DNA from 4 places in the Cytobacillus sp. FSL M8-0252 genome. Region 4 is predicted to be linked to each of the others. Evidence: riboswitches for the same ligand, from Rfam matches in the RefSeq annotation. Region 4 holds a riboswitch; each other region holds the start of a gene.
The links. Region 4 has a riboswitch for cobalamin ahead of MKX83_RS05900 (hypothetical protein). Riboswitches for the same ligand answer to the same signal wherever they lie in the genome.

Region 1: linked by a shared signal. The riboswitch ahead of MKX83_RS02565 (ABC transporter substrate-binding protein) and the one ahead of MKX83_RS05900 (hypothetical protein) in region 4 are both predicted to bind cobalamin.
Region 2: linked by a shared signal. The riboswitch ahead of metE (5-methyltetrahydropteroyltriglutamate--homocysteine S-methyltransferase) and the one ahead of MKX83_RS05900 (hypothetical protein) in region 4 are both predicted to bind cobalamin.
Region 3: linked by a shared signal. The riboswitch ahead of MKX83_RS12365 (acyl-CoA dehydrogenase family protein) and the one ahead of MKX83_RS05900 (hypothetical protein) in region 4 are both predicted to bind cobalamin.

The regions. Positions count from the first base shown of each region.
Region 1 is NZ_JBBOWZ010000001.1:490,780-498,989, reverse strand. It holds gene cobD (threonine-phosphate decarboxylase CobD) at 1-733, opposite strand, end outside; gene cbiB (adenosylcobinamide-phosphate synthase CbiB) at 720-1,673, opposite strand; gene MKX83_RS02575 (heme ABC transporter ATP-binding protein) at 1,663-3,138, opposite strand; gene MKX83_RS02570 (FecCD family ABC transporter permease) at 3,146-4,204, opposite strand; gene MKX83_RS02565 (ABC transporter substrate-binding protein) at 4,170-5,132, opposite strand; cobalamin riboswitch at 5,240-5,419, opposite strand; gene MKX83_RS02560 (hypothetical protein) at 5,473-6,252, opposite strand; gene mgtE (magnesium transporter) at 6,709-8,067, shown strand.
Region 2 is NZ_JBBOWZ010000001.1:302,733-310,942, forward strand. It holds gene MKX83_RS01560 (hypothetical protein) at 1-109, shown strand, start outside; gene MKX83_RS01565 (hypothetical protein) at 131-844, shown strand; gene MKX83_RS01570 (hypothetical protein) at 1,425-1,715, shown strand; gene metE (5-methyltetrahydropteroyltriglutamate--homocysteine S-methyltransferase) at 1,736-4,036, opposite strand; cobalamin riboswitch at 4,185-4,364, opposite strand; SAM riboswitch class I at 4,418-4,530, opposite strand; gene MKX83_RS01580 (DNA-binding protein) at 4,605-4,892, opposite strand; partial or broken gene MKX83_RS01585 (glycosyltransferase family 2 protein) at 5,175-6,686, shown strand; gene MKX83_RS01590 (nucleotide sugar dehydrogenase) at 6,678-7,919, shown strand; gene MKX83_RS01595 (glycosyltransferase family 2 protein) at 7,985-8,210, shown strand, end outside.
Region 3 is NZ_JBBOWZ010000001.1:2,427,084-2,435,293, forward strand. It holds gene MKX83_RS12350 (enoyl-CoA hydratase/isomerase family protein) at 1-289, opposite strand, end outside; gene MKX83_RS12355 (CoA-acylating methylmalonate-semialdehyde dehydrogenase) at 312-1,769, opposite strand; gene MKX83_RS12360 (NAD(P)-dependent oxidoreductase) at 1,766-2,677, opposite strand; gene MKX83_RS12365 (acyl-CoA dehydrogenase family protein) at 2,692-4,359, opposite strand; cobalamin riboswitch at 4,561-4,745, opposite strand; gene MKX83_RS12370 (YhgE/Pip domain-containing protein) at 5,031-6,842, opposite strand; gene MKX83_RS12375 (efflux RND transporter permease subunit) at 6,829-8,210, opposite strand, start outside.
Region 4 is NZ_JBBOWZ010000001.1:1,126,668-1,134,877, reverse strand. It holds gene MKX83_RS05930 (NADP-dependent oxidoreductase) at 1-549, opposite strand, end outside; gene MKX83_RS05925 (hypothetical protein) at 689-1,192, shown strand; gene MKX83_RS05920 (MarR family transcriptional regulator) at 1,224-1,634, opposite strand; gene prpB (methylisocitrate lyase) at 1,717-2,622, opposite strand; gene MKX83_RS05910 (bifunctional 2-methylcitrate dehydratase/aconitate hydratase) at 2,636-4,075, opposite strand; gene mmgD (citrate synthase) at 4,092-5,213, opposite strand; gene MKX83_RS05900 (hypothetical protein) at 5,158-5,433, opposite strand; cobalamin riboswitch at 5,597-5,799, opposite strand; gene MKX83_RS05895 (MarR family winged helix-turn-helix transcriptional regulator) at 6,027-6,470, shown strand; gene MKX83_RS05890 (MFS transporter) at 6,487-7,698, shown strand; gene MKX83_RS05885 (hypothetical protein) at 7,758-7,943, opposite strand; gene MKX83_RS05880 (aminoglycoside phosphotransferase family protein) at 8,032-8,210, shown strand, end outside.

The DNA.
Region 1 (8,210 bases), 640 kb from region 4:
TGACACTCCAATGCGGTTGTATTGCCCTTAAGTCAGTTATAAATTGTTCATTCGCGAGCACATATCCTAAGCGAATCCCAGGAATGGCAAACATTTTAGTCATAGAGCGAATAATAACTAACTGATCGTACTGCAGTAATAACGGAGAGATCGGTTCATATTCATCCACAAAATCATAAAAAGCTTCATCGACAATGAGGTAAACACCTAGACATTCTGCAGCTTCAATCAAACGTTTGATTGAAGCTTTCGAGAAGTATTTACCCGTCGGATTATTCGGGTTCGTCAAAAAAACTACATCAATCTCCTTAAAAGTAGCTATCAAACCTTCAATATCTAAATGCCAGTTCTTATTTAAGAAGAAATAGTCAATTTCACACGCATTCGCTCGGCAAGCTGTCTCATATTCGGAAAAAGCAGGTTGGACAATCATTACACGCTTTCTTGCAAATAACTGTCCAATCATTGAGATGATTTCGGCTCCACCGTTGGCAATGAGAACATTTTCTTTTGGAAGTAATGTGGTTTTACTGATACGCTCTGTTAATCTTGTGGCAAACGGATCGGGGTATTCGTATAATGATGAAAGTAAGCTTGACCATTGCCTTTTTACAGCTTGTGGAGGCCCTAATGGGTTAATATTCGCGCTAAAGTCAATTGTCTTTGCGGGCATATCTAACTTTAATACTTCGTATAAATATTGTGGATTCGCACCATGCTTAGGCCATTGCAATCAAAACACCCCCTAGCCATAAGATAAAGAGATACAGTGGAATGGTCTTAGTAATAATAGTATTCGCCTCTACAATATGATTCCTTGATAATGGCATATTAGCTTCCCCCATCGTGGCACGATAAGAAACATGCCCTTCATATGTATTTTTACCACCTAATTGAACTCCTAATAAATAAGCCACAGCTGCTTCTCCCCAGCCACTATTGGGGCTTGGATGTTTTTTCGCATCGCTCATCACTAATCGGAAGCTCTCTTTCTTTCGAATAAATCTCGGCTTATTCACGAGAAGCATACAAAATGCTGTCAGTCTACTCGGTACCCAGTTCACCACATCATCAAGCTTTGCAGACGCCCAGCCAAAATCAATGTATTTCTCATTTTGATAACCGACCATTGAGTCACAAGTGTTAATAGCGCGATAAACTAATGCAAATGGTGCACCACCAATTAATGCAAAGAACAACGGGGCAGTAATCCCATCACTTGTATTTTCTGCTACTGTTTCAACTGTTCCCCTAACAATCTCCGCTTCATCTAGCTCTTCTGTATCCCTACCAACAATATATGAAAGCTTTTGCCTTGCTTCACTTATTTGTTCCTTCTTTAAAGGCTCGTACACTTCTATTGCCGCTTCCTTTAAACTCTTTTGGGCGATGGTAGTTGCGATTAACACCGCCTCAAATAATATTCCAACGATAGGGTGGACAGCATAAGCAATCACCACAATACTTATCGATATAACTAATACAATCAATAAGACTGTTGTTATCATAGCTACACCTTTCCATTTTCTATGCGCCCCTATATTCCATTTATTCCTTAAAAATCCTATTAAAGAACCCATCCACTTTACAGGATGCGGCCATTGCGGTGGGTCACCTATGAATCGGTCAATGACCACTGCTATTGTTAATGCGATTAAATGTTCAATCATCATCTGTTTCCTTTTTTCTTTTACGACTCTTGTGAATCGCTTTTTGTGTACATTCGTAAATACCTTTTCCAATTATTTTTCCTAGGGGTGTAACTGTTCCAGCGAAATCTATTTTCTCTCCACTTTGTGTTGCAGCAACTAATATACTATCCGTAGATGTGCCCGTGGCAACTGTCCCCGTTTCTTTGTCTCTTACTTCTAAATCCATTAATACTTTTGCTTTCGCTTCAGTTGCCGTCATCATTGCTTGAATAAATGCCTCTTCAGAAAGATGACCATTGACAAATATCCAACTATTTATAGTGCCTGGGGTTACTACCTCTTTATGTTTGCTCGCCATCGAAGCATCGACAGCGTTTCCTACACCTGCTGTGACCACGATCAACACAGAGAACAGATCCATTTCGTAAAATTCGTAGATCACATCATCCGTATATACCGCTGTCATCATACCAACCGTTTCCGAAGGCTCAAACCCTTTTTCTATAAGAAAATCTACCATCTCCTCATAAAAATCATCACAGTTATAACTTTTATCAACATGGCGATTAACAAATGTTTGATACCAGCCAATACCAGAACCAACAACACCTGATGACATTACCCTTAGAGGTTGGGCAGACTGAAGTGTAATATATTCTGCATTCACCATTAATATAGCAGGTGTAATAATCTCTTCATTATGCCATTTCTCCTCAGGTATTAGGACTACTTGAGGTGCTGGTACTTTCGGGTGGCCGTGCTTCTTCACTTCAGTCTCATAAACTTCTATAATACGTGCTTCTTGCAATACTTCATTAGGTTTATCATTGCAGACTATTTTTCCATCATTTAATAAAACGATTTGATCACAATATAAACCGGCTAAATTTAAATCATGAAAAATGGATATGACCGTTAAACCCTTTTTCTCAGTCCATTCTTTTAACATATCTAGCAATTCTTTTTGATAGGATAAGTCTAAATGATTGGTTGGCTCATCAAGTAATAATATTTCTGGTTCTTGTGCGAGACTTTGTGCCAAAAACACACGTTGTCTCTCTCCACCTGATAGCTCAGTAATATTTTTATGTGCAAAATGCTGTACGCCTGTTTGTTTCATCGATCGTTGAACCACTTCTTCATCATCTTCAGACCATGTTTGGAACCAGCCACTTTGATGAGCATAGCGACCAAGTGATACAATTTCCTTTACTGTATAAGAAAAACTATGTTCGGCATGTTGAGGTAGGACAGCAACGATTTTCGCTATTTCCTTCGTGTTATAATTTTGTACTGGTTGATCTTTTAAATAAACTTCACCAGATGTGACCGGTATAAGACCACTTAGCATCTTTAAAACTGTCGACTTGCCGCTCCCATTCGGTCCAAGTATGCCGAATAACTGTCCTTTCTCTACTTCAAAGGAAACATCATGAATGACCTGCTTGCCTCCATAACCACCGTTAATTTTTCGTAAGCTATACATCATCACATTATCCTCTGCCTTCCGCTCTTCTTTTAATTAGAATGATAGCAAAAACTGGTGCACCAATTAACGCAGTAATGACACCAATAGGTAACTCAGTAGGTGAAATGACTGTTCTTGCAAATAAATCAGCAAGTATTAAAAACCCCGCACCTGTCATCATCGATAAAGGAAGCAAGTGTCTATGGTCTGGTCCCCATAGCAATCTGGTCAGATGCGGAATGACTAAGCCGACAAATCCGATTGTACCTGACACTGCTACAGCGGCACCAGTTAAAATCGATCCGGCAATTAAGACCATCATCTTACGTTTCTGTACATTCACCCCGATATGACGAGCTCTTTCTTCGCCGAATGACATCGCATTTAATTCCTTGCTATTGGCAATAAGCATCGCAGAACCAATGATAAAGAAAGGAAGGATGATTTGAACATAGTCCCAACCTCTCATCGATACGCTTCCTAACAACCACCCAATAATCTGTCTCAGTTCATCCCCGGTTAAAGCAATCATTAAGGAAATAAATGCACCTAGAAAAGAACTGAAGATAATACCGGTTAAAATGATTGTCTCTACTCTCATGCCACGATCAATTTGTCGCGCAAAGAAAAGGACAACAATTATCGTTAGAAAAGCTGTTGTAATACTAAATAACGGTAAAGTAAAGGTGCCAACAAACGGAATGGATAAACCGAGAAAGATCGTTAATACAGCACCAACAGAAGCTCCTGAAGACACCCCCAATGTATAAGGGTCTGCTAAAGGGTTCCTTAATAAACCTTGAAAGGCAGCACCTGCTATTGCAAGTGATGCCCCGACGAAGCCCGCCAATACGACTCTAGGCAAGCGAATATTCATAACAATATTACTATGCATTGGATTAACATCATTACTTATCGGTAAACGTAAGATTTCCGCTCCAATGATATTGAATATATCTAACGGTAGCACTGAAACAGTCCCTATAGAAATCCCCATCATCATTGCTACACATAAGAAAACGAACGCACAGAGATAAGCAACACCTCTATTATTTAAATACTTCTGGGTAAATCGCTTTTGCAAGCTCCTCTACTCCTTCTACAAGTCTAGGACCTGTACGAGTTACCTTATCAGAGTGCACATCATAGACTTGCTTCTCTTTAACGGCTGTTACATCTTGCCAACCTTCTCGACTTAAAAGGGTTTCTACCGCATTTTCCGTATAATACCCGTATGTAGTAATAATCACATCAGGATTTTTTTCGATGACAGCTTCCTCGTCAATTTGTGGCCAACCTTCTTCTTCAATTACATTTTCCGCTTGGATCAAATTGAGCATATCATCAATAAATGTTTTTTGACCGGCAGTATATAAAGAAGGAGCTGCAGAGATTTCTACAAAGACAGATTTTTTCTCTTCAACAGACTTTGCTTTTTCTTCAATTTCTGCCAAACGGGTTTTCATTTCCTCAACTGTTTGATTTGCTTCTTCTGTTGCTCCTGTTGCTTTACCAATCATTTCTATGGAATCATATACTTCTTCAAAATTCTGTGCATCATTGACAATAAGAACAGTAATACCAGCATCTCTTAATTGATCTAAGCCTTCAGTACTATTATGCGCTCCTGAATTATGTGCTAATACAACATCTGGATTTAAAGCAATAATTGCTTCTACATTAAATTCTTGTCCACCGATTTTTTCAATATCAGCTACTTCTTCTGGATAATTATCAAAATCAGATACACCGACTACCTTCTCACCTAACCCTAATTCGAAAGCGATTTCAGTATTACTCGGGATTAATGAAACAATCGCTTCTGGTTCCTCTTCAATCACCACTTCTTGATCCGCAGCATCCGTTAATGTTACAGGAAAAGCGCTAGTTTCAGTACTCTCTTCAACCTTCTCTTCTCCATCTTTTTTCGGTTCAGCTGTGTCATTCCCACATCCAGCAAGAATACCTGCTGATAGTAGAATCGAGACTAAAAATAAATACCATTTCTTCATGATTGACCCTCCTTAAAATATAAAACATCCCCATTAGTAGGAGATGTTTGGAAGGAATAATCACGACAAAGAAGCCTTACCAAACACCCCCTATCCTCGTAGGTTACAGTGTTTATGGAAGATAGGCAGGTTTCCTGGCTTATGGTTTATAATCAAAGGCTCCTCCTATACAACATATATAGCAGTTTTCTTTGTTTATTAACCAGTTACAGTGGCGGGACCGCATTGGTTTTACACCAATTTCCCCTATTAAGTCAAAAATTGACACCTATTTCCTTAAATCTACAATTTTCTGTCGATTTTATTATACCTTATCATATTTTGTGGTGCATTATTATTTTTATGAATCAGTTACTTGCCATTCTTTCAGTTTTTTATCAAAAACCAATCTCGCGTCTGGAGTGGCTTCCTTCCTCATTGCTTCGAACTCATCATACATATCATCCATATTAGCGAAATCTCCAACTGTCCAGAGCGGTATATTAATTTTTGTACGTGTCTGCTCACTCTGTTCAAAAGAAATTACCAGGCCTTCCTTCATTAAATTTCTTAATGCCCTTAACGCGCCTTCTGGAACTTGCGGATATGTTTTTTTCTTTTTTAGGCCTAATAAAGATTTTTCTACTTTTAAATGCTCCATCTTCATAGCAGCAACGTCGCCAAGCATTTTGTAAAAGTCCTGCCAGTCTCGGTAATAGACCTTATTTAACCAACCGTCATCATGCGCTAAATAACAATAACGATTGCTTAAATGGTTATAGAAAGGTTTCTTTAAATGCTCCTTTACATGACTAAGATATAGGAGCTCAGCAATTGCTTGAGCAGGCAATTCATTTAACGATTCTTCCTCCTCGAAATCTATCCAGCAAAAATCACCATAACTATAAACATCTTCGTTTATTAGTGCTGGCAGGTCTTCATGAGCCACCCAATCAAACATGGTATGTACATTCAGTTCCCCATTATCATACTGATGCTTCACTAATAGAAGATGCCCTGTCCTGTTCTGTAATGATTGCATAAACTCAGAAAATTCAATTCCATAAGAAATAACGGACTGGTCCTTTTCGTTTAATAAGATATAGATGAGATCTCGAACACTATGATTTTTCTTTCGCAATTTAGAAACCTCCGAACTGAAAATAGAAAGACGAAGAGCAAATTAAATTGTACCACCTTTGTTATTACCCTCATACCACACAACTATTTCGTTTTACTGCAATAATTTATACTAACTACATGTAAATCATAAACAACCGATACAATGCGTCATTTCATCCATTTCATTTTAGCAAAGATAAGGAAATACGATTATTAAAAAAACATTACAAAATAACTATTTCAATTCCTGAGTTTTGTTCATACCCTAAAAAACCTTTTTATATCAAACCAATGATAACAATCCACTTCTAACACATACTATGAAAATAACTAATGGATTAGCATACAATCTTAACTTTTAAATCATACATTACTTTAAGAAATCATGATTTTCCCAGTAAAAGAATGGTAAGATAAGCATATAATCTCCGTTTACAATTTAAGGTATATCCTCGGTTGAAAGGACTTGAGCTTTATGATTCAGACGATGACAGAAAACCAAATCGCTTTATTGATCATCAAAGCATTAAAAGATAATAAACAAAAAGAATTTAACAGGATTTTAGATGAACTGCAACCGTATGATATTGCTCAAGCTTATGATCATCTGCCTGAAAAGCATAAGAAGCGCTTCTTATTATTTATGACTGCTGACCGCCTTGCCCAGTTGCTAGAGGAATTGAATAAAGACATGCAGCTTGAGGTTTTAAATAAATTAGAAAATGAGAAAACAGGAAAAGTCTTGGATCTAATGGACAATGACGACCTCGCCCTTTTACTTCATGATATGTCAGCTGAGAAAATAGAAGGTCTCCTTGCCGGTATGAAACAAAGTGAATCTCGCATCATTCAGAATATGATGACCTATCCACCAGAAACTGCCGGGCGCTTAATGACTAACCGTTTTGTATGGATTCGTGATTATTACACAGTCCGAGAAGCAGTAGAGAAGTTAAAATCCTTTGCAGAATATGCTGAAACGATTAATTATTTATACGTGATAGATCAAGACAGAAAATTAGTTGGGGTTGTCTCTCACCGTGACTTACTAATCGCAGAGCCCCTCGAGGTTATCCAAGACATTATGTATGAACGGGTCATCTCAGCTGCAGTGACGACAGACCAAGAAGAAGTTGCAAACATGGTCTTAAAATATGATTTTCTTGCTATTCCAATTGTGAATGAAGAAAATGTGCTAATGGGTATTGCCACTGTTGATGACTTGATGGATGTTGTTGTCCAAGAAGCGAATGAAGATATTGAAAAACTATCCGCTTCCGGTAAGGCAATTGACTTTGATACGAAAGCTTTCGTCGCCGCTTATCGAAGGTTACCGTGGCTCATCCTTTTATTATTCATCGGCATTATTTCAGGCAGTATCATAAGCGGGTATGAGGCTACTTTATCGCAAGTCGTAGCCCTCGCCTTTTTCATGCCCATGATTTCTGGTATGACAGGTAACACAGGTACGCAATCATTAGCTGTAGTTGTCCGAGGGCTTGTATCCAATGATCTAAATAAAAAAGTGGTTACGAAACTGATTCTTAGGGAATTAGGGGTAGGCGTGATTATTGGTGTCACTTGTGGTATTTTAATCGCACTGATTGCATTTTTTTGGCAAGGAAATATTTATTTAGGCTTAGTTGTCGGAGTTTCCCTACTTCTTACTTTAATTATCGGGACACTTTCGGGAGCAACTATTCCTTTACTATTATACAAATTCGGGATAGACCCAGCCATAGCTTCCGGGCCTCTTATTACAACATTAAATGACATTTTCTCACTTGTTACGTATTTTGGTATTGCCACAATGTTTATTTCCTACTTAACTTAACATTACTTTTTTATTTTATATTGTAAATAAGGAAACTCTTTCTCAATTCGGTACGTCTATATATACGTTTAAACATATTCCTTTGCAGAAGATCCCTAATGGTTTTTTTCTGTTCGTAGCATTACCTGAATGTATAAAATAAA
Region 2 (8,210 bases), 820 kb from region 4:
ATTCAACGGTTTGGTAACAAGAATGCTACTGCTCGTTTATGCATTATTAGTATTCATTCTTGCTATAATTTGTTTTATATTACTTTTTTATTTTGGAGATAAAGTATAACCATAATGAAAGGAATAAAAAATGAACTATACATTAACAGCTGAAGAATACATATTATCTCTTCTTTTACTAGATGGAGCTGAAGTTGCTCACTCTATTAAAGAAGAGGTGTTTGGAGAGATTTCGGAGAAAGAACTTGAAACTAGGCTTGATAGTGCAACTAGTGGGTTAATATCTAAAGGTTTATTAACTTTTGAAAATCAACAAGAAAGAATGGATGAAACGTTCAAAAGTTTCATGTTGGGTTTAACAAAAGTAAAAAGAGTTATTCGTTGCCAAATTGCTTCGGATGACGGAGTATTTAGCACTTCCCTATTTTGCCATAATTCGTTTTTTATCCAGAATGCTTTATACGATAATCGAATATATCACTTATATGAAAAAAGTGATCATACGGACTTGCCTGCCTTAATAGACCTTAACCCCTATGTTGAAAGCGGGGAGTCATTTTCTATTAAAGAACAACTTTTTGAGAGAGTAATAGATAAATTATTAGGTAATGAAGAATTAGCAAACGAAGAAATAGAGCAATTTTCACCAGTATTCTTCAAAGCTTTACAAGAAAAAAAGGGGAAATTAAATGCATTATATGATTATCATCTTGGGCAGCAAGTTTCAATCGGATCTTTACTATACATAACATATGAAGAGGAGTCATGGTCTATAGAAAATAAGGGGGATACTCTAATTATTTCTCCCTTTTCATTTCAGGATTTGTTAGAAGTTGAAAAATAAGAGTGCAGTTTTTATAGAAATTTGTAGAAGGGGCATTATAACTGGTTTATTGCTAGAGTAGTCCTTTTTGGCTAAAGTTTTATAGTAATGGTGTTGATAGTGGTTTGTTTTTTGTTTTTTGATTATTTTGCAGCGATGATGTAAAAGAAATGTGATAAGATTGCATTGCACCTACTATATAAAGATTTGAAGAGCCCAGACGAAGAGAATGTTAAAGAATGATCCCAGACTGAATCAAATGAGCGGTTCACTCTTTTTTCTATTCTGTTTATTAGTTTGAAAAATAAGAAAATAATACACAAAACAACTATTGTTTACTATTTTATAAATAGGTAAAAATGTAATATAATTACATTTATTTGAGGATGAGTTTGTTGGGATATCCATTAAATAAGATGAGAATGGTATGAACTAATTGCTATAACTCAAAAATGTATCAAAATATTATTTAGATGACGATGTTAAAACGAATGCTTTATATAATTTTTTTCGAAAGGAGAAATTGCCTCCATTGTGCAATTTAAACGTAAAGCAAGTAGACAGGCAACATATACCTATCACAAAAGAGGATGCACCCACTATGAAAAAGCTGTTCCTAAATATGATAAGTATTATTTCTTTCGCCCCTTTTATTACACAAGTCACGCAAGCAGATGTGACGAATAATCTGCGGAAGTTAAAGGATTATAGTTGGTTTAATGCTTATTTGCAGAATGAGATTTATCGCAACTTAATCATCCATAATGTCCGGGTACGGAATGTGATTGGTGAATTTAACGAAAAGAGATTTAACCATGGTTCTTATCAGAAGAAGATGGATAAGAAACTAAACACTGTACTATTAAACGAGGAAATCCGAACGAATGTATAATCGTTCGGATTTCTGTTTGTTTATTCGCCTTTTTTTACAAGTAATTTTTCCCGCGAGAGTTTGGCAGCTTGCACCATGACTGTTAGGGCTGCGACGGTTTCGTCAATGCCTCTTGTTTTGAGGCCGCAGTCAGGGTTAATCCAGAAAAGTTGTGGGTCTAGTACTTGTAAGGCACGATCGATGTTTTTCGATAGTTCGTCGAGTTGTGGCACCCGAGGGCTGTGAATGTCATATACACCTAAGCCGATACCTTGTTCGTAGGTGCTTTCTTCAAATGAGTGAATGAGTTCGCCGTGGCTTCTTGATGTTTCAATGGAGATGACATCAGCGTCGAGTGCTTGAATGCTTGAGATAATGTCTTCGAAATCAGAGTAGCACATATGCGTATGAATTTGTGTTTCATTTCTGACAGAAGTGGTGGCTAGTCTAAAAGCATAAACAGCAGCGTTCAGATAATCTTCCCACTTCTCTTGTTTGAGTGGTAATCCTTCACGAATGGCTGGTTCGTCTACTTGAATCATCCGGATACCATTTGCTTCTAGTGTTTCTACTTCTTCTCGAAGGGCAAGGGCAATTTGGTTTGCGACTTCGTAACGAGGGATATCGTCGCGGACAAATGACCAGTTTAAAATCGTAATCGGACCAGTGAGCATACCTTTTACCGGGTGATCTGTTAAGGACTGGGCATAGACTGTTTCTGTAACTGTCATTGGCTGTTCAAATGAGACATCTCCATAAATGAGTGGTGGTTTGACACAACGAGAGCCATAAGACTGCACCCAACCGAATTTTGTGAATTGGAATCCGGCTAATTTTTCACCGAAGTATTCGACCATATCTGTGCGCTCGAATTCGCCATGAACAAACACATCAAGGCCTAGCTCTTCTTGAATATCAATCCACTTTTTAATTTCCGTTTTGATATATGTTTGATAGTCAGTAGCAGTTAACTCTCCTTTACGCCATTTTAAACGATTTCTTCTCACTTCCTGTGTTTGTGGGAAGCTTCCAATCGTTGTTGTAGGTAGGAGTGGTAGTTGGAAGGATGTTTTTTGTGTTGCTTGACGAACAGAATAAGGTGCTTCGCGCTCTGCTAGTGATGATGGTAAGTTTTGAATGGCTGTTTGTACTTGTTGATTGTTTCTAATAGAAGATTGATTTAGTGCCTCGATAGCAGTTCGTCTCTCGTTTATCTCATCTTGGATTTCCTCTCTTCCTTCTCTTATTCCTTTCGTTAGCACTACGATTTCTTGTAATTTTTCATCAGCAAAGGCGAGTGCGGTCTTTAATGTATGATCAAGTGTTTCTTCAATTTTGACTGAAACGGGTACATGCAATAAGCTGGATGAAGGCTGGATGATTAAGCGATCTTTCGGAACTATTTCTGTAATTTCTTCTATAAGAGAGAGCTTATTATCAAGTTTGGCGCCCCATATATTACGGCCATCGATGACACCTGCAGCTAATACTTTATCACTTGGGAAGCCGAATTTTTGTAAGGAAGCGAGGTTTTGACCTGCATCATGGACGAAATCAAGGCCGATCGCTTGCACAGGTAAAGAGGTAACAGCTTCATAATAAGTGATGCTTTCAAAATACGTTTGTAAAATGATATTTATCTGTGGTGCTGCCTCGTGTAATGTTTGGTAAACTGCTTGATAGAGTGAGATGTCTTCTTCTGTGAGGGTAGTTGCTAAAATAGGTTCATCGATTTGTACCCACAAGGCACCTTCTTGCTGTAATTCTTTTAAAATTTGTGCATAAAGAGGAACGAATTGATTGACGATTGATTTGAATTCACTTTCTTTATAGCCTTTTGATAATTTCACAAACGTAATCGGGCCCAAGATAACCGGTTTCCCGTCGATTTCAAGCTTCTCTTTTCCTTCTTTATAAAAGGCAAGTGGCCGGTTTTCAGCAAGTGTTGGCGTGAGGTTGTTGAGTTCTGGCACGATGTAGTGATAGTTTGTGTTAAACCATTTGGTCATTTCAGCTGCCACGGCATCTTTGTTCCCTCTGGCAATATCAAAATACGTTTCGATATCAACTTTCCCACCTCTGTATGTAAAACGCTCAGGAACAAGTCCAAACATCACAGCTGTATCAAGGACATGATCATACAGTGTGAAATCGCCAACCGGGATGAGATCAACGCCAAGTTGTTTTTGCTTCTCGAGAGAGGATAAACGAATGACTTCCATTTGTTGCAGAAAAGTCTCTTTATTCAACTTACCACTCCAAAATTGTTCTAGAGCTTTCTTCCACTCCCGCTTCTCGCCAATTCTTGGATAACCTACATTTGAACTTTTTACTTCAGTCAATTTAAACACTCCTTTAGATTGTATTTTCTCAACAAAAAATCTCTCTATTTATTATTAAATGAGAGATTCATACGCAATATTAACTAGAGTTGAGACCATTTGATTTGCTCAACACGTATTCATCACTCCTCTCTATGCATCCGTAGAGTCTAAGTGCAAACAACAGACAGGTCTCCTGACTTCGGATTATCGCTCGTTATCCCTTCCCATTTCTATTATGAAATAGTGGTCAATGATAAGTCGCTCTCCTTCACAGTGGCGGGACCGTGCCGGCATTCCACCGGGCTTCCCTTTTAAGCAATCATGCATCTGTTGCCTTTGTTATTAAGTTTTGAAAATACAAAAGACCTCTCTAATTAAAAATAGAGAGGTCTTTATCCTCTCTTATTTGCCAAAGCTATTACACTTTGCAGGAATTAGCACCTTTTTAACAAATAATTGTTAAAGGTTGCTGGGTTTCATCGGGCCAGTCCCTCCACCTCTCTGAATAAGAGAATTACATATTTATAATATTTTGAATTTTACATATAGATTAGCATAATAAATGGAAGCTGTCAAAATAAATTCTTCATGAGTGATATATATCATCAGATTCAAGCCACTTGCGAAATTTATGTAGATGGTAATAATGCTTGCCATTAAGAATGACTTTTGGTGCGTGAGGATGCTTCTGTAATAGATCCTTCATGTCAGCTTCACTTAAATAAAAGTAAAGATGAAGGTGGCTTTGCTCCACAAGTAAATGATTCATATTACCTTCATTTTTACTACTAAATTGCTTCAACCCATTGCCTATGAAATAGCCAAGTAATGCTAAACCGACGGCAATCCAAATAAAATTCAACTCGAATTCCAATTTGTACTCCCCCTTAAATACATATATATCTACTTTAACATCTCCTAACGAATAGTAATAATATATTTTTTAGTGCCGAATCGGATCAATGCCCCCATAATTAAACCAATCTACCCTGTCTATCGCACCATCTTTCATAGATTGTATACTTGTCCGAGAACAAAATGAGCCAAGCTGTATATATTGATATTACTTAGTGTTTTTCTCGGGTTTGTGATGGAAAAGGCTATAGTTAGCACAAAGGAGACTATTAATTTTGCTGAAGGAGAGAAGTGAAGTGTTATGAATCTATCTGTTATTATTCCCATTCAGAATGAAGAATCTACGTTGTCAGCCGTTTTAGAAGAGTTAGTGAAGATTGAGCCATATGAAATCATCGCTGTTTTGAATGGTTCAACAGATGGATCGGAGAAAATAGCGGAAGCATTTGAATGTAGAAAGCTTGTTTATAAAGAACCTCTAGGGGTGGATATTGGACGAGCAATTGGTGCAAGGGAGGCAAAAGGGGATACGCTTCTTTTTATTGATGGTGATATTGTCGTTAGAGCTCAGGAGCTACAAGCACTGCTTGATGGCATTCGGGATGGGGCTGATATTGCCCTAAATGATTTAAGCTGGACAATGAAGCGCCCCATTAGACCACATCCGACAGCAGTATCAAAGTTCTCTCTTAATCATTTTTTAGGTAAAGGTGAGTTATCCGTTAATTCCTTAGTCGCTGTTCCTCATGTGATGAAAAAATCAGCGCTTGATACAATTGGTTGGGAGAATTTAGCTTGTCCGCCATTAGCTCATAGTATAGCTGTGATGAAAGAATTAAAGATGAGTGCACCAGTAGCCATTGATGTGATTGCTACAAATAAGATTCGACCGAAACATCAACAGAAGATTACGGGCTCCTCTTTTTCATTTTCAACAAGTTTAATAATTGGTGACCATTTACGTGCAGTGGCCCAACTGATTGAAGAGAGAGGATATCGCGGTGGTTTAAACGATGGCAGGCGAAATCGGCAACCTTTTAAGGAATATGTACAAGCCTTTTCGGTAAAGGAAGAGAAACGAGCGAAGTATAGTGCGATTATTCCTGTAGGGAAGGAGCCGGATACGATTGCTGAAGTGATTGCTGAGGTAAAGAAGGCAGGCATTGATGAAATCATTGTTGTGTTAAATGGAGCAGATGAACGAACAAAGGAAAAGGTAGAAAAGTCAGGTGTGAAAGTGATTGCGTTTGACCAGGCACTCGGACATAACATTCCAAGAGCGATTGGTGCGCTTCACAGTACAGGAGATATCTGTTTGTTCTTAGATAGTGATTTTGTTATCAAAGCAGAAGATTTAACCCCTTTTATACATGCTGTAGAAGAAGGGGCAGATATTGCTTTAAATGATTTAGAAATATTGCTCGACCGTGCCCATCCGTTGCATTCTGTGAGTGCTGCTAAGTACCTTCTGAATATGGCACTGAAAAGAGAGGACCTCACCGTTAATTCTCTCACTGCTATTCCACATGCAATGAGCAGGAAAGTGATTGACGAGATTGGTATCCTCACATTAATGTCTCCACCGTTATTTCAAGCAAAGGCAATTCTAAAAGGATTTAAAGTCGAATCCATTCATTATGTCGATGTCGTCAAGCCAAATAAAATTAGAAAACAGCATCACAGGCAAGCCGATGGTCGGGTCGAATCAACTGACCGGATTCTAGGTGACCACATTGAAGCATTTTCATATTTACTATCGTTCAATCAGAGATGCGGTTATACAGATGGCAATCGAAAATGGGACATGCTCCAAGGTCAAATAGATAGAGTTGCTGTTATTGGTCTCGGCTATGTTGGTCTCCCACTGGCTCTCCACTTAGCAAAAAAGGGCTGTCATGTAACGGGCATCGATCAAGATACTCATAAGATTGAGTTATTACAGCAAGGGAGCAGTTATATTCCTGATGTAAAAGATGAAGAGCTGCAAGCGGTTCTAAATTTCATTCCAAAACATACGGATGCAGCTATAGCTTTGCTTAAAGCCGCTGAGTATATCATCGTCACAGTTCCAACCCCAATTGACGAACATCATGAACCGGATTTAAGAGCGATGATTGCCGTTACTAACTATCTTTGCCAATATTTACAGACGGGACAAACGATTATTTATGAAAGCTCTACTTATCCGGGAACAGTAGAAGAGGTGATTGAGCCTATATTCACACGCCATCACTTTAAAGCTGGTGAAGACTACTACTTATGTTATTCACCCGAGAGAATTGATCCTGCAAATAAGCAATATACGTTAGCCTCTATCCCAAAAGTAATTAGTGGTCAAACAGAGAGCTCTCTTGCGAAAATTGATCAGTTTTATGCAAAGTATTTTGCTGAAGTTGTGCCAGTAAGCTCGCCGAAAGTTGCAGAGTTAGCTAAGTTATTTGAAAATACACAGCGATTAGTCAATATTTCACTAGTGAATGAGTTGGACGAGCTATGTGAACGATTAGACATTGATTTTTATGAAGCCCTGCAGGCAGCTGCGACAAAGCCATTTGGATTTACTCCTTATTGGCCTGGTCCGGGAATAGGTGGACATTGTATCCCTGTTGATCCGATATATTTACAATGGAAGCTCAATCAATACGGCTTAAGCAGTCAGCTCGTAGCAGCAGCAAGAGAAATTAATGATACGATGCCTCAAAAAATCGTCAAAAAAGTAGAAGCTGAATTAGCAGGGGAGACCGGGGTAATCCTTGTTGTTGGCCTAGCGTATAAAAGGGATGTGAACGATGTCCGTGAATCCCCAGCTTTAACAATTTTTAACGAACTCTTGCAAAAAGGTTATCAGGTAGACTATCACGATCCTTATGTACCAACAGTTGTTCTTGAAAATAAAAGCTATCAATCTGTTCCGTTAACAAACGAGACATTATCAAAGTATCAATTAACCCTGCTTCTTACGGACCATAGTAATTTGGATTATAAACTTTTATCGAAAGTAGAAAATATCATTGATACGAGGCATGTATTAAAAACAGGGAAATGAACAAGCGATACTATATTCCTTGTAAGGGGGTGATGCCACTTAAAGATGTAAGGAGACGATGCTTTTTGGATGGTTCGTGTTTATCTTTGATTGTTCCTATTAGTCGGGATGCGAGTAATCAGTATGTGAGTAAGTTAATCCAGACCTATCAATCTATCACAAATGTTGAGCTAATCTTTGTTGCCCATAAATTATTAAATGTTGATCCGTTTCGTCTCGTAGTAAATGATGCTTGGCAACATGTCTACGAAGCACATGTCATCGGGGCAAAAAAGGCAACAAGATCATGTA
Region 3 (8,210 bases), 1.3 Mb from region 4:
ATTGATCTAATTCATACTCCTCTTTAAAAAATTGCATTGCCAGACTTTTATTTTTTTCATTCAAGCGGGCATCGTATAAAGCTTTTATATCTCCACCTGCACACAAGCCTTTTTCTCCTGCTCCTTTGATCAGAATTATCTGTATGTGATTATTGTTTTTCCATCGCAGTAATTTTTCTTTAAGTGGTTGAACCATTGCTAAAGAAAGTGAGTTTAGCGCTTTAGGACGGTTGAGTGTAATCACACCTAACCCTTTATCATTTACTGTGAAGAGTACTTCATCTGTCATACAATCTCTCCTTCCATTTTTTTTAAAACCAACGTTCAGTTACGACTTTCTTTCTTGTATAAAATTGAACACCATCTTTTCCGTTAGTTCCTAAATCCCCATAAAATGATGATTTGTTACCAGCAAAAGAGAAAAAGGCCATAGGAGCAGGTACATTCACATTTACACCAATCATGCCTGCATCAATCTTCTCCCTGAAAATTTGTGCTTCTTTACCACTAGATGTATAAATAACAGCTCCGTTGGCAAATTTTGATTGGTTCGTTAAGGCGATACCATCTTCAAATGTTTTTACTCTAACGACACTTAAGACCGGTGCAAAAATCTCATCTTGCCAAATTTTCATATCGGATGTTACATTGTCAAATATTGTCGCACCTACATAATAACCATCTTCTGTCGTCTCTGTATCCCTACCATCTACGATTAAATGGGCCCCTTCAGATACCCCTGAGGCGATATATTGTAACACACGGGATTTATGAGTGTCACGAATGAGTGGTCCAACAAAATGCTCTTCAAACCGGCCATCCCCGACAGTAAGTTTTTTCGTTTCTGCTACAAGTAGGTTCATAAAATCATCTGCTATATCTTCTACAACGGCTACCACAGAACAAGCCATACATCGTTCCCCACTACTTCCAAACGCTGCGCCAATAACACCTTGAACCGTTTTTTCTAGATGACAACTAGATGTTACAACTGCGTGATTTTTCGCACCAGCTAATGCTTGTACTCTCTTTCCGTGAGCGGTGCCAGTTTGATAAACATGTTTGGCGACCGGCTCTGACCCAACAAATGAAATGGCACGAATTTCTGGATGATCTAATAAGCGATTAACCACGTCTTTTCCTCCATGTACAAGGTTTAGTACCCCTTTAGGAAAACCTGCCTCATAGAATAACTCTACGAGTCTACCAGCCAAGATTGGCGTTCTTTCTGAAGCTTTCAGTATAAATGTATTCCCACAGGCGATTGCCAGAGGAAACATCCATAAAGGAACCATCATTGGAAAGTTAAAAGGGGAAATCCCAGCAACAACACCAAGCGGATAGCGCCAAATTGAGCCATCTATCCCTTCGGCAATACTAGGAAGTGCATCTCCCATCATTAAATTAGGAGTGGAGGTTGCGAGTTCAACGACTTCAATTCCTCTTTGTACCTCACCACGCGCATCCTTTAATGTTTTTCCATTTTCCTCTGTAATAATTTGAGCGAGGTTTTCTTTTTCCTCTTTTAACAAATGAAGATATTGGTAAAGCAGACGCGCTCTATTTGGGACGGGTACTTCAGCCCACTTAGGATAGACCGCAGCAGCAGCTTTGACAGCTAAATCAACATCTTCTTTACCAGAAAGGGGGACGTAAGCAATAATTGTCCCATTCGCCGGGTTCGGTACGGCTTCCACTTCCTTACTGCTTGAATCAACCCATTCACCATTAATATGGTTTTTCATTGTTGGAATTTCTGTTTTAATCATTCCTTCATCCCCGTTTCTTTCGCATTTTTTGTTTGATCATTTTTCACTTTTTCATAAAGAACAGCCATATCTTGGCTACCATAACCCTCGTTTTCAGCATTTTTGTATATATTTAATAGTAATTCACTAACTGGCAATTGCAATTCGTGTTCCTTGGCTAAATCAAGCGCGAAACCAAGATCTTTATTTAATAGCTGCAAGGTAAAACCAGGACGATAATCTTCGTTCGCGATAAAACTTTTATAGTTTCTTTCATATATCCGACTTTGGCCGTAGCTCACATTCAACATCTCAAATAATTGTGCTAAATTAATGTTGCTTTTTTCTGCCAGATTTAAGGCTTCGCTTACACCAGCAGTATAAAAACCGATAAGTAAGTTATTGATTAATTTGACTGCAGTTCCGCTTTCAATTCGTTCATTCACATGAAAAATATTCTCTCCAAGAATATTTAACAATGGTTGGGATTGCTCGAAAGCTTGTTTAGGACCACCGACCATAATGGTTAAAGTACGATTTTCAGCACCGATTACACCCCCACTGACAGGAGCAGCAAGAAAATGAATGCTCTTCTTTTTTGCTTCTTCTGCTAATTTTTGATTCAAGCTAGGAGCAACCGTACTTGTATCAATCAGGACAATGCCTTCACGTGCTTTTGTAATCAATCCTTCCTCACCTAAATAGATTTCTTCCACCGCTTTCATTGAAGGTAAGCTTGTGAAAATAAAATTTACTTGCTTTATGATATTATTGATAGATAATCCAATCACACCTCCCGACCTTAGCAATGCCGCTTCAGCATCTTTGTTGAGGTCGACGCCGTACACTTCATTGCCTTCTGATAATAAGCTTTGCGCCATCGGTAAACCCATATTCCCTAATCCAATAAAACCGATTTTCTCACCCATCATTTAAGCTCCCTTCATTTCAGTAATTTTGGTTGATCAATAAGTATTTGTGCTAATTGCCTTTTTTTCAATAACAGATTGCTGTAGAGTGGGATTTGGTAATTTTCAATGTTTGCGAATGCAACGAATCGTTCTTTTTCATCAAGTATCGCTGCTGAAATCAGGCTAATCGTTTGTTGTTTCAAATATTGAAAGCATTGTTCGCATATAATATCAGTCGCTAAATCTTTCCACTTTTGATTTTGTTTTCGATGTTGCAGTTTTGATGTCCGCATATAAGTCGATTCCATTGTGTATAGTTCTGTGATGATATTAGCTAAAAGACGTGCATACTGCTGTTCCCTATTTATATCAATCTTTGCATTTGAAACCGCTTCCAAAGACAGCGATAACAGTTCTTTTCCAAACTCAATAAATTGGCTGTTTCTATCTTGGTGTAATGGTGTAGGGGTATTGATTGTGATATCTTTAGATGAGTGTTTGTGAAGTAAGTTTTTTGCTATGGTTAAGCGATTGATTTCGTTTGTTCCTTCAAAGATACGACTGATTCGAGCATCCCTATATAGTCGCTCAACATCGTAATCTCTCATATAACCGTATCCACCGTGAATTTGAACGGCCTCATCTGTTACATGCCCAAGCATTTCAGAGCATCGTACTTTGTTTATGGCACATTCCATTGCGAATGCTTTTAAAGAGGTGATTCCTTCATCTGTTGGAGCTTGATCAATCATATCTGCTGTGCGATAAGCGGCACTTTCACTTGCATAAATAGATGTCACCATTTCAGCTAATTTTTCTTGTATCAACGTAAATTTAACCAGCGCTCTATCAAATTGTTGTCTCTCTTTCGCATAGCTAAGAGAAAAGTTGAAGGCTTGTTTAGCTGTGCCAATATTCGAGAAAGCTAGCTTCAATCTAGCAAGATTTAATATATTCATGGCAACTTGATGACCTTTTCCTTTTTCTCCTAGTATATTAGCGGATGGCACAACGACATCTTCCAATATAAGAGTAGCTGTTGATGATCCATGAATACCCATCTTTTCTTCTTCTGCACCAATAGATACGCCTGCTATGTCTTTTTCAACAATAAAAGCAGTCATCCCGTCATTTGTTTGGCAAAACACAACAAACACATTTGCTATGTGAGCATTGGTAATCCATTGTTTTTCCCCATTTATTATCCAACTATCACTCTTGCTGTTGTAAATAGCTCTTGTTTTCGGTGAAAGTGCGTCCGATCCAGCTCCTGCTTCCGTTAAGGCATAAGCACCAATCCAATCCCCGGAGATGAGTTGTGGTAAATACTTTTGTTTTTGTGCTTCTGAACCAAAATAAACATACGGTAATGTGCCAACACCTACATGAATATTATACGAAACACTAAAAGCCCCACCGTATCCTATCTTTTCAGCTATAAGCCCGGATAATTTTTTACCAAGTGCAAACCCGCCATAATCCTCAGGTACATCAATAGCTAGTAGACCTAGTTCCCCTGATTTTTGAAACAGATTCTTAGCCACTTCATAGTTCTTTTTTTCTAATGAATCTATTTGGGGCAACACTTCATTCTTAATAAATAATTCTGCCGTTTGTGCAATGAGTTGTTCCTCTTCAAGAAAATCTTCAGGAGAAAAAATATCTCCCTTTTCTTCTAGCGTTTTTTTTAGCTTCGCCATCGTGCACTCCCTTTACATCTTTCTATCTCCTTTGATTGAGCGCTTGCTCAAATCAGTAGCAAGAAGCAAACCACCTTCAAACAAAAAACAACTCCTGTTAAAAGAAGTTGTCAAGTAACGAGTGGACAAACAAATAAACATGTGTTGAGTAATATACATGTTCTTCTATCCGCACTTAACACCCCCTATCCGCGTAGGTAATGATGTTGGCTAAAACAGGCAGGTCTCCTGGCTTATGGTCGTGGCGGATTTGTTCCTTCCCTATTCAATAATGAATAAGTGGTTATGTACAATCCGCTCGCAAATACAGTTGCGGGACAGCACCGGAGTCTAACCGGTTTCCCTTTTAAGCTTGATGAACAAGCACCTGTTTATTTAGCTTATTTAGTTTTCACACTAACAATATATCAATTTTTCGGAAAATTTACAATTTATTTTTTAGAATATGTATTCTCAGCTTAAAATGATGAAAAAGTTAGGCTCTTTATCATTTTTCTTCCAACCACAATATAAGCTAGAGTCATTGATTAAATCCACTCCTACAATCCGAGTAGAAGAAAGCCTAATTCTTCATTTTGACCGATCGTTTGATGTAACATGAAAGGTTTATATAAATTTACCACCAAAAAGAGAAACACGCCTCCTAGATTGCAGTGGCGTGTTTTTCAAGTTTACTTAAATAAGTTAAGAAGTTTCTCGAAGAATCCTACTTTATCTTTTGTTTCTTTTACATCTTCTTTGTTATCTTTTATTTTAATCTTATCTGTTTGGATGACAAATTGGACTAGTTCCAACTTTTCATTATTTTTATCTGATACAAAAGAAATTGGCTCATAATCAGATTTATCATATTGCGATATCATTTCATCCACTTCTTTTGTCACCTCATCAGGAATGTCTTTAGTTGCATCATGTAATTGTCCAGTTCCATTATGAAGCGAGCCAGCTCCTCTCGTTAGTTGCTCAGCTCCAGATAGAGAACCGCTAATTCCTTCATGGATGTCACTATATGATGTACTTAATTCAGAAACACCGCCTGTATAAGCAAGTAACCCTTGGTGGAATTGATTATAGTTAGATACCATTTCTTCAACACCAGATGTCAATTGTTTTAACCCTTCATCAATGTCAATTTGAAGAATAGATTCGTCTATATTAGATGATATTGCACGAAGGTTACCTGCTGCTTCTCTCATTGATTGACTAAAGGTTGATAGCGGTTCAACCATGTCTGTAAGGTTATCTTTGGCTAGTAGTAGAACTTCTTGAGCAGCTTTTGTCCCTCTATAGGTTTCTACCAATTGATCAATTACCTCTTTATCCGCATTACTTTCATATAATTTATTTATCTCTTTATCTGAAATTTGGTTATCTGGTATCTGCTCCAGAGCACGATTGATTTGTGTTTTTACCTCATTATAATTAACAACTACTTGGTCTACATCATTTGCTGCTTGTTCTAGATTATCCGCTACCTCAGGCAGATCGATTGTTACATTCTCGAGTTCCCCAATACCACTTACGCCACTGGCTTGTTTCATCTCATCTTTAATCAAAGATAAAGTATTATTTATTTGTGCTGATCCTTCTGTTAATTGGTTACCAGACTGACTTAATTCATTTAGTCCTTTTTTATATTGTGCAGACCCACCCTCTAAAGACCGTAAGCCTGATGATAGTTCATTCATTCCTATTGCTAAGTCTCCGACACCATGATGAATGTCACCAATTGCCTCAGTTAATGAGTGAAACTCACTCGTCAATTCTTCAGTATCTGGGCTTTCAATGGCAAGTGAAGCAGGTAAAGCAGATATTTGCACACCTTCTGTTTCAAAATGATTTGTTTCTGCCTCAATCGTAAATACTTCTTCCTGCTCCGGCATAACGGTAAAAGTGAGCTGCTTATCTTTGCCGGATTGTGCAACAGTGGCATTCTCGGCTTTTATCTCCTTGAATTTTTCAGTGTTCAGCGGTACGCTAATTTGCAGCATATAATTTTCAGAGAATGAAGAACGCTTACCTTCATTCGCTTCTACAGCAATTTCCATTTTTATATCGCCCGATTTACCAGCTAAATTTTCTGGTTCAACCTTTTTATTATTAAGGTAATAATTAATTGTAAAACGCCAAGGTAACTCAAAGTTATTTGGTAAGTTTCCTTGATAATAGTAATTTTCTTCTTTTGCTTGTAATGTGATTTGATCATTTTCTTTGCTAATTTTTGATGTGTCAGTTAGATTTTTAACCTTTTGGTAATTCCCAAAATCTTCTATCACACCAGGTTCTATCAGTTCAAACGAATTGACAACATATAATTCGGTTAGGTTACCGTCTGCTAGCAAGTTAGCATAAATCACTTCATTTTTGTTTGCTACTTTCCCTTTACTCATTCCGCCTTTAACTGTTTGTGATTCAGCATGTATATTCATCACAGGAAAGAAAAATAGGGAAGCAGTGATAAGCATCCATTTAATGATCTTCATGTTTTTCCTCCTTGTTACTAAAGTCCATTTGTAGAGATGTTTTTTGAATCAATTTATCACATAGTAATAATAACGCAGGTAGAAAAAGGATAACGAGTAAAAACGCGAGCAATGCTCCTCTACCTAATAATAATCCAATAGAACCGACGATTGGATTTGAAGAAGTTAGCCATAATATAAATCCGACACTAGATAAAATGGAGGCAGACACGATAATGGAAAATAATTTCTCATCAATTGTTTTTCTCATCGCTTGTTTTGGAGAAAGTTTTCCACGATTATGCTTATAAGTCTCTGTTAATAAAATGGCATAATCGACCGTTGCTGCAAGCTGTACAGTGCTAACGATGAGATAACCAATAAATACTAATGACGTATCGGTAAAATAGGGTATGGCGAGATTAATCCAAACAGAAGATTGTATTGTTAATAATAAGATAATCGGTAATGATAATGATTTGAATGTGACAAGTAACACGAATCCAACCGCGATAACGGTTAAAGTATTTACTAAAGAATTATCTTCTGTAACCGTTGATTTCATATCATAAAGTGCAACACTTTCGCCTAAAGTTAACGCTTGATTACCAAAATACTTAGTACCTATTTCCCTTATCTCTTCTACTAATTGAAAAGGAATATCTCCTTCTGTTCCTGCATCAGTATTAATGATGATTCGACTGTAATTATTAGATAAGAATTGTTCCTTTGCTTCCTCCTCTAAATATTCTTGCGGAATAGTCGAACCAACCATATTCGTGTAGCCAATTACATTTGAGACATGGTCAACCTCTTCAATAGATGCAATCATTTCTTTTTCTTTACCTATTTCATTATTAGGTACCAATAATACTACAGCGGTTGATTCGCCAAATATTTCTTCTACTTTTTGGATGTCTTGCCCTAACCTAGTACTGTCAGGTTGATCCCCCATTCCATAAGTAAATGAGGTTTCTTTTTGTGCTAAAAAGCTAGGTATAACGAGAAGTAAGACGAAAATCAAGACCGGAAACCTTAACTTTAATGTTTTTTTTCCAATACCTTTAAAATTTGGTATTAATGATTTGTGCTGTGTTTTTTCAATCCAATGATGGAATAATAATGTAAGTGCTGGAAGGAATACCATCACACTTATAAAACTTAAAATTATCCCTTTAACAAGGTTTAAACCTAGGTCTGATCCAATCTCAAAATCCATAAACAATAATGCAATAAAACCAAATAGAGTTGTAGATGCGCTCGAGGCAATGACACTAAACGATTCTTTCATAGCTAGTTTCATAGCTTCATTTGGCTCATGCCCTTGTTTACGATAATCTTGAAAACTATGTAATAAAAAGATAGCGTAATCCAAGGAAACAGCTAACT
Region 4 (8,210 bases):
AATGACATCTTTCTGCTTTACATCTTCGGAAAGTATGCCTACCACTGTGCCCATTGCCTTTAATAATTGAATGAGCATCAAACCTACATTCGTTTGACTACCTAAAATTAGAACATGGCTTCCTTCCCTCACCCTCCCTTCAACTGTTGCTTGCCATGCCGCTATACTACTTTCTAATAGAGCAGCCGATTCAATGAATGTTAAATTATTAGGCATGAGACAAACATTAGATGATGGTACTAACGTTTCGTTGGCATATGTCCCATATGTAGAAATAGTTGTTAGAAAGAAAACTTTGTCACCAGCTTTGAACTGGGAGACGTCTTTTCCAATTGCTTTAATGATTCCGGCTCCCGAACTTCCTAGAATGACCGGTAAGTTAAGATTGTCACTCAAACGTTGCCCCGACCTTAATTGCCAGTCACTCTCTAACACGCCACTCGCTTTTATTTGAATTAATATCTCGTCATCACCAACTGGTGGTGTTACTAATACAATTTCACGTAATTGGTGAATATCGCCATATTGAAGAATGCCAATTCCCTTCATAGAATGCCTCCGCTTATTATTACTGTTTATATTGTTCATTTTTACCAACTAGATATATTCTTAAAAATACATCTTGCACACATAATTTTATTGATGTATCACATTCTAATGATAATAATGTTTTTAGAGGAGGGTAAACTTGAGTGCAGCTAATTTCTTTCGTGTATTTAATGCCATCATCTTATGGGGAACGATGTTTTTTATTCCTGGTAAATCAATTAAAAGGTTTCTTCCTGTTACTTTATTTTGCTCTTGCATCCTTTTAATTGAAACATTATTTTCGTTTGTTTTTAAATGGTGGAGGGTAAAGGGCGGAAAGAAATACATGCTTTATGATTCAATTGCCTTTATATTGGGACCCTTATTCACAATTAATATTTGGGTGTTCCATTTAACATACGGGAAGTTTTTTCGATATGTCGGTCTTAATCTAATTATTGACCTTTTATTTGCCTATCCTTTCAATGCTTTCTTTCAAAAAATTGGTCATTATAAACTGTATAAATTCACATCATTTTCATTATTTATTTCTGCCTTCGCCTATGCATTAATTAATTATGGCTTTCAAGTATTATATGAACGATATCCGAAAGAATATATAAAAATGGATAAGGTGAGTAAAACAGAACCTACTGTTAAATGACCTTATCCTCTTTTATTCGGGAAAAAAAGCATTAGATAATTTTTGCTATTTTTTCAAGAGAAGTATTGATGGTAGATATTTGCTGTTGAAGAGAACATAATTGTTCATACGAATAAGTATTAAATAAGGCATTAATATAGGCCGCTCCCTCTTGTGTTAAACGAACACTAACAATTCGACGGTCATTATGTGCTCTACTTTTAGTTACAAAACCAAGTACCTTTAATTTATCACTCATATTCGTTGCAGCTGCTGGGGACATATAGAAATCTGTAGAGATATCCGTGATTTTCATTTCACCACGCTTTTTCAACTTCATCATAAGCCAAATAAGGTTATCATTGAGCGTTTCTTGTTTATGCAATAACACATTAATAAAGTATTTATTACTGGCCATTTCCCCAATTAGGTGCTGTATAATTATTTCATTCCTTGCGTTCATTTTTTCATTTCTCCTAATCTTTTATGAAGTAAAATAATTAAGGAAGGTTGACGCTCGGCTGTATAACCGAACGCCTATACAATTATTCTTCTGTCAATATAGTTTTTGCTAATGTATCATCTAATTCTTCAAAATCATCATAGCTGATTGTTTGATATAGTTCTTTTCTTGTTTGCATATTAGCAAGCGCATCTTTTTGTGACCCTGTTTCTTTAATGATCTTAAAAACGTTTTCATATGCCTTCGCTGCCACTCTTAATGAAGTAACAGGGTAGATAACCATTTGAAAGCCCATTTGTGAAAATTCATCCGCTGAGTAGTACGGTGTCTGACCAAATTCAGTCATATTTGCTAGTAAAGGAATTGAAATCGCTTGTGAAAATAGACTAAACTCTTCTTCCGTTTTTAATGCTTCTGGGAAAATAGCGTCCGCTCCAGCTTCTGCATATGCTTTCGCTCGTTCAATCGCTTCATCAAGTCCTTCCACCGCTCGTGCGTCTGTTCTTGCTATTATCATAAGATGAGGGGCAACTTCTTTAATTACTCTAATTTTTTGTATCATTTCTTCTGATGTTACAAGCTGTTTTCCATTTAAATGGCCACATTTTTTCGGTAACTTTTGATCCTCTATCTGCACAGCAGCCACTCCAGCTTCTTGCATTTCTACAGCTGTTCTTGCCGCATTTAATATCCCACCGAACCCTGTATCAATATCAACAAGTAATGGCAAATTAGTTGCTCGAATAATTTCTTTCGCCCTTTCTGCCATCTCAGTAGATGTAACCATACCTAAGTCTGGCAGTCCTTTACTTGCCGTATATGCAGCGCCTGATAAGTACAGAGCATGAAAGCCTGCTTGTTTTGCCATTAAGCCTGCCATTGCATCATGCGCCCCAGGTATTTGCAATATATTCTTATCTAGCATTTTTGAACGAAATTGCTCAGCTAAATCTTGTTGAGTCACAGGTTTATGAACAATCCATGCCATCTTGCATCCCCTCCTAGATTAAGAATAAATTCATAAATTCATTTACTGCCATCTCTTTTAACGTTTCTTGATCGGAAATAGCTCCAGCAATGCTTTTTTGTGCCTTGTTTGAAAAATGAGTTTTAATATTATACTCGAATTTCTGCAATACTTTTGGAATCGCTTCGTCACGGCGGAATCGATGACCTAATGGATATTCACATTCAATCTTCTCAGAAGAAGTTCCATCCTTATAATGGATTTGAACTGCATTAGCGATTGAGCGCTTGTTCGGATCTAAATAATCCTTCGAGTATTGCAGATCTTCCACTACCTCCATCTTCTCTCGTAAGGTGTCTACTCGGGGGTCGCTAGCTACATCATCCTCATAATCCTCAGCGCGAATATTTCCTTTTAATAAACCAATAGCTGTAATGTACTGAATACAGTGATCGCGGTCAGCTGGATTATGTAATGGACCTGTTTTATCGATAATCCTAATCGCTGATTCATGTGTGGTAATCGTAATTCGATCGATATCGTTTAAATCACCCACATCGCCATTTTGATGAAGTGAAACGGCACATTCCGCTGCAGTTTGCGCGTGAAATTCTGCCGGATAAGAAACTTTGAATAACACATTTTCCATTACATAAGCACTTAACTCTCTTTGTAGGGTAAGTTTTTGCCCTTTAAACAGAACGTCTTCAAATCCCCAGTTAGGTGCAGATAAGACACTGTTATAGCCCATTTCACCTTTCACAGCCATCATAGCTAACTGAACACCCCTACTTGTCGCATCTCCAGCAGCCCATGATTTTCTTGAACCCGTATTTGGCGCATGACGATATGTCCTTAATGCAGAATTATCCACCCATGCAAGTGATAATGCATGAATCACCTCTTCTTTTGTTGCACCAAGCATCTTTGCCGTAACAGCAGTTGTTGCCACTTTAACAAACAGTACATGATCTAAACCCACGCGATTTAAACTATTATCTAGCGCTAATATTCCTTGAATTTCATGAGCCTTGATCATCATTTCCAGGACTTCAATCATTTTAACTGGCTCTTTACCAACTGAAAGACGTTGCCTACTTAAATAATCTGCAACTGCCAAAATACCACCAAGGTTGTCAGAAGGATGCCCCCATTCAGCAGCTAACCATGTATCATTGTAATCCAGCCAGCGAATCATACAGCCAATATTAAATGCACCTCTAATGGGGTCTAATTCAAATGATGTACCAGGGACTCTTGTTCCATTAGGTACAACCGTTCCTGGCACAACAGGACCAAGTAGTTTTGTACATTCAGGATAATCAAGCGCTAATATTCCACAACCAATTGTATCGAGCAAGATATAATGTGCCGTGCGATAAGCCTCTTCACTTGTTATTTCATAATCCAATACATAATCAGCAATTTCCGTTAAAATAACATCGGTTTCAACCTTTTCATTCGTTTTCAGCATTTACTCGTACTCCTCCTCAATTTGGTAAAGTATGACGTGCACCTGAATAAATGACCCGCGGTCTAAATAAGCGGTTGTTTTCATGCTGTTCAATGACATGGGCACATAAACCAACCGTTCTTGCACTAAAGAAAATCGGTGTGTAAAGTGGGATAGGAATTCCTAACATGCCATAAACCGGTGCGGCATAATAATCTAAATTAGGGTATAGCCCTTTCTCAACTTCCATGATTCTTTCTCCTGCTTCACATTTTCGAAGCAACGAATCATCTCCATTTTGTATGGATAACTCCTGTAGAGCTTCCTTCATTATTAATGCTCTTGGGTCCATTTTTTTCATATAAACTCTATGACCAAAGCCCATAATCTTTTCTTTTTTAAATAGTTTTTTATAGAAGAGACCTTCCACGCCAGCGACACTTTCCGCTTCATTCAACATGTACATAACCGCTTCATTTGCACCGCCATGCAAGCTACCTTTTAAACTTGCAACTGCGCCCGTTAACGCTCCAAATAGATCGGATTGCGTGGAAGCAATTACTCTTGCTGCAAATGTTGAGTTTGGCATTTCATGTTCACTATATAAAAGTAATGATTGGTCAAATACTCTTTCTTCTAAATCGGAAGGTACTCTACCAGTTAACATATAGAAAAAGTTGGCACTATATGATAGGGATTTATCCGGTTCAATTCTCTCCAGACCTTGTAATATACGATAACTGTTAGCTACAATTGTCGGAACTCCGCCAAGTAGACGATAAGCTCTTTCTTTATTTGCTTGCTTCGACCTATCATCTAAGGTCGAATCATATCCAGCCAAGCTTGAGATGCCAGTGCGGAGCCCATCCATTGGATGTGTTCCTTTTGGTAAATGAGTAAAAACCTCCATTACGGCCGTTGGTATTTCATAATAGGACTTTAACGTATTAGCTAATGAATTTTTTTCCTCGTCTGTTGGTAATTGATCTTCTAGAAGTAAATGGATAATATCTAAATAGCTTTTCGTTTTTGAAAGTTGAATTAAGTCATAACCTTTTATGACAATCTCTCCATGAACAGTATCTAAAAATGAGATGCTGGTCTCAGAAGCTATGATTCCCTCTAACCCTGGTATATACTTCTCCTCCATGCTCACAATCATTTTCCTCCCATCCAATTACATCGTGCCTGACAATGCTGTAAGCCCTTTCAGCATTCCTTAAATATATTTGGATCTTCTCTTCTTCTACAGAGAGTGTTCGGATGTCTTCTTTATACTGATCTAATACTTTTCTTAAACTATAACTCTCAGCAGAATAGCTGTTCATCATGATCGTTGATTTCATTATGTTCACATAATAAGGAACGGTTCCAAACAAAGCTTTTTCCTCCGTTCTTGCTCACCTTTTTACCATATCAATCCATTAAAAAAACAACTTCTAGAAAGAAGTTGTTAAGTTCAAACGAATACTAAAATAAACATGCGACCTTGGCATGTATTCATTACCCGTACTTAACACCTCCTATATCCACGTAGGAATTGATGTTTACACTAAACAGGCAGGTCTCCTGGCTTATGGTCAACATGATACGAAACCTTCCCATCTCCATTTTTAGGAAACAGTGGTATCTTTCATATCACTCGCAAATACAGTTGCGGGACAGCGACGGAATCCAACCGTACTTCCCTTTTAAGTAAATAGACAAGCTAGCATTCTATTTACACCTATTTTTGAAAATATTCAATTGTTCTATTTAAATATATCAATATTTTAGAAAATTGACAATTATTTTCTTAATTGTACTACTTTTCACTTTTAACTAACACTTGTTATTATAACAATTTAAATGTCGCCTACAAACATCTCTTAAAAGAAATACAATTTTAACATAACATTTACCATTTTACAGAAAAAAATCTATCGCCCATAGACAGACAAGACGGCTTTTTGTTATAGTATATTAGTTACCATTGATAACTATTTTAAATGAGGTGAATATTATTATTGCTAGCCAAAGGTTCTTTCATCACTTTATGATGCTTTATCGCCCTTTTGAGAATAGACTAAACAGCTTATTAACGAAACATCAATTACAACGGGCACAGTGGACAATTCTTTATTATCTCTACCATTTTGGTCCAACAACTTTAGTAGAGATTGCTGCATATCAAGGTGTCGAAAAGCCAACAGTTACGAGGACCATAAATCAGCTTGAGGAATATGGATATGTAGAAAAAATCCCAAGCATGGATAAACGTGAAAAGAAAATGAAAATAACGAACGAAGGTGAACGCATATACAAAAAAATCCGCATTCCGATTGATCAGTTCGAAATGGAAATATTAGAGGGAATCACACCTGAGGAACAAGAAGAATGTATTCGTATTTTTGATAGTATTAAAAGCAATTTGTAAGGAGGAAGAAAAGAATATGAGTTCAACAAAAGAAAAATTATGGACCAAGGACTTTATCACCGTTTCTTCCGTAAACTTTTTTCTAACATTAGTGTTTTATTTATTAATGGTTACGATTGCGGTGTATGCCGTTGAAGCACATCATGCGACCGCCAGCCAAGCTGGCTTAGTTACTGGCATATTTATTATAGGAACATTGGTAGGAAGATTGTTTATCGGTAAATATATTGATCGTATTGGACGGAAGAAGACTTTAATCATTGGCTTACTATTATTTAGTTTATCAACAAGTCTTTATTTTATTGAAATTGATGTCAATTTCTTACTTATTACCCGCTTTATCCACGGTTTAACATTAGGGATGGCAAGTACAGCAAGTGGTACAATTGTCGCTTCAGTTATACCGCAAACAAGGAAAGGTGAAGGAATCGGCTATTTTAGTATGAGTAATACTTTAGCGACAGCAATAGGACCTTTTATCGGTATGTTAATGAGTCAATACACAACTTTTCATACGATTTTCATTTTTTGTTTGATTCTTGGTATTATTGGCCTACTTATCGGGTTAACTGTGAATGTGAAAGAGTTAACTGAAGATCAAAAAGCTCAATTTCAATCATCTGGTTTTCAATTATCTAGCTTTATTGAACCAAAGGCACTTCCAATTGCACTCGTCACATTAACAGTCGCATTTTGTTATTCAAGCGTCTTGTCTTTTATTAACTTTTATGCAATTGAAAAGGACTTAGTAAATGCTGCTAGCTTTTTCTTCTTTGTCTATGCCATCGCTGTCTTACTATCCCGTCCTTTCACTGGTAAATTAATGGACAGCAAAGGGGCAAATTACGTGATGTATCCAGCGTTCATTTTATTTGGAGTAGGTCTATTCTTACTTAGTAATTCATCAAATGGTGTTATGTTATTAGTGGCGGGGGCTTTGATTGGCTTAGGCTTTGGTAATATGCAGTCTTGTACACAAGCGATTGCGGTCAAATTAACGCCATCCCATCGCATGGGGCTAGCTACTTCCACCTTCTTTATCTTTCTCGATGGTGGTTTAGGTTTTGGACCCTATTTATTAGGTTTACTGATTCCTATAACTGGCTACAGTATGTTATACATTTACATGGGGATAGTGTCGATTGCTTCAATTATTCTTTACTTTTTAGTTTATGGACGAACCGAACATAATGGGAGTAAACAGACACATCAAACAGCATCAATGTAAAATAAGGTATGCTATAATGAAAGAAGAGACTCCACGTAATGGAAGTCTCTTCTTTCTAATTAAAATGGTTTATTCGGTTCATATGTCGGTTGTTGATTCGTCACTTCATACTCATAACTTTTCTCCATTGCTGCTTGTACTTCTTCTGACTGTTCTAATTCTGTATCCATTTGATTGTATTGTTGAGCTTCATTTTGAGCAGCAATAATTTTCTCATCCACTTGATTATCATACTTTTTTTCCATTGCTTTCACTCCCCTTTTATAAGATGTCTCGCCTATTTTCCCCCTCAAAAAACGATTTATACAAAATAATAAAAAAGGAGACTGTTCCATGAAGGAATTAATTAAAAACCATCTCCCGCATCTTCAGGAAATACAGATTGAAAGCAATCATTCTGGTTGGGATCATCATATTTATATTGTTAATCAAACATATGTCATCCGAATACCAAAAACAAAACAAGTATTAGTGAAAATAAAAAAGGAAATAAAGCTACTTCACCAGCTCTC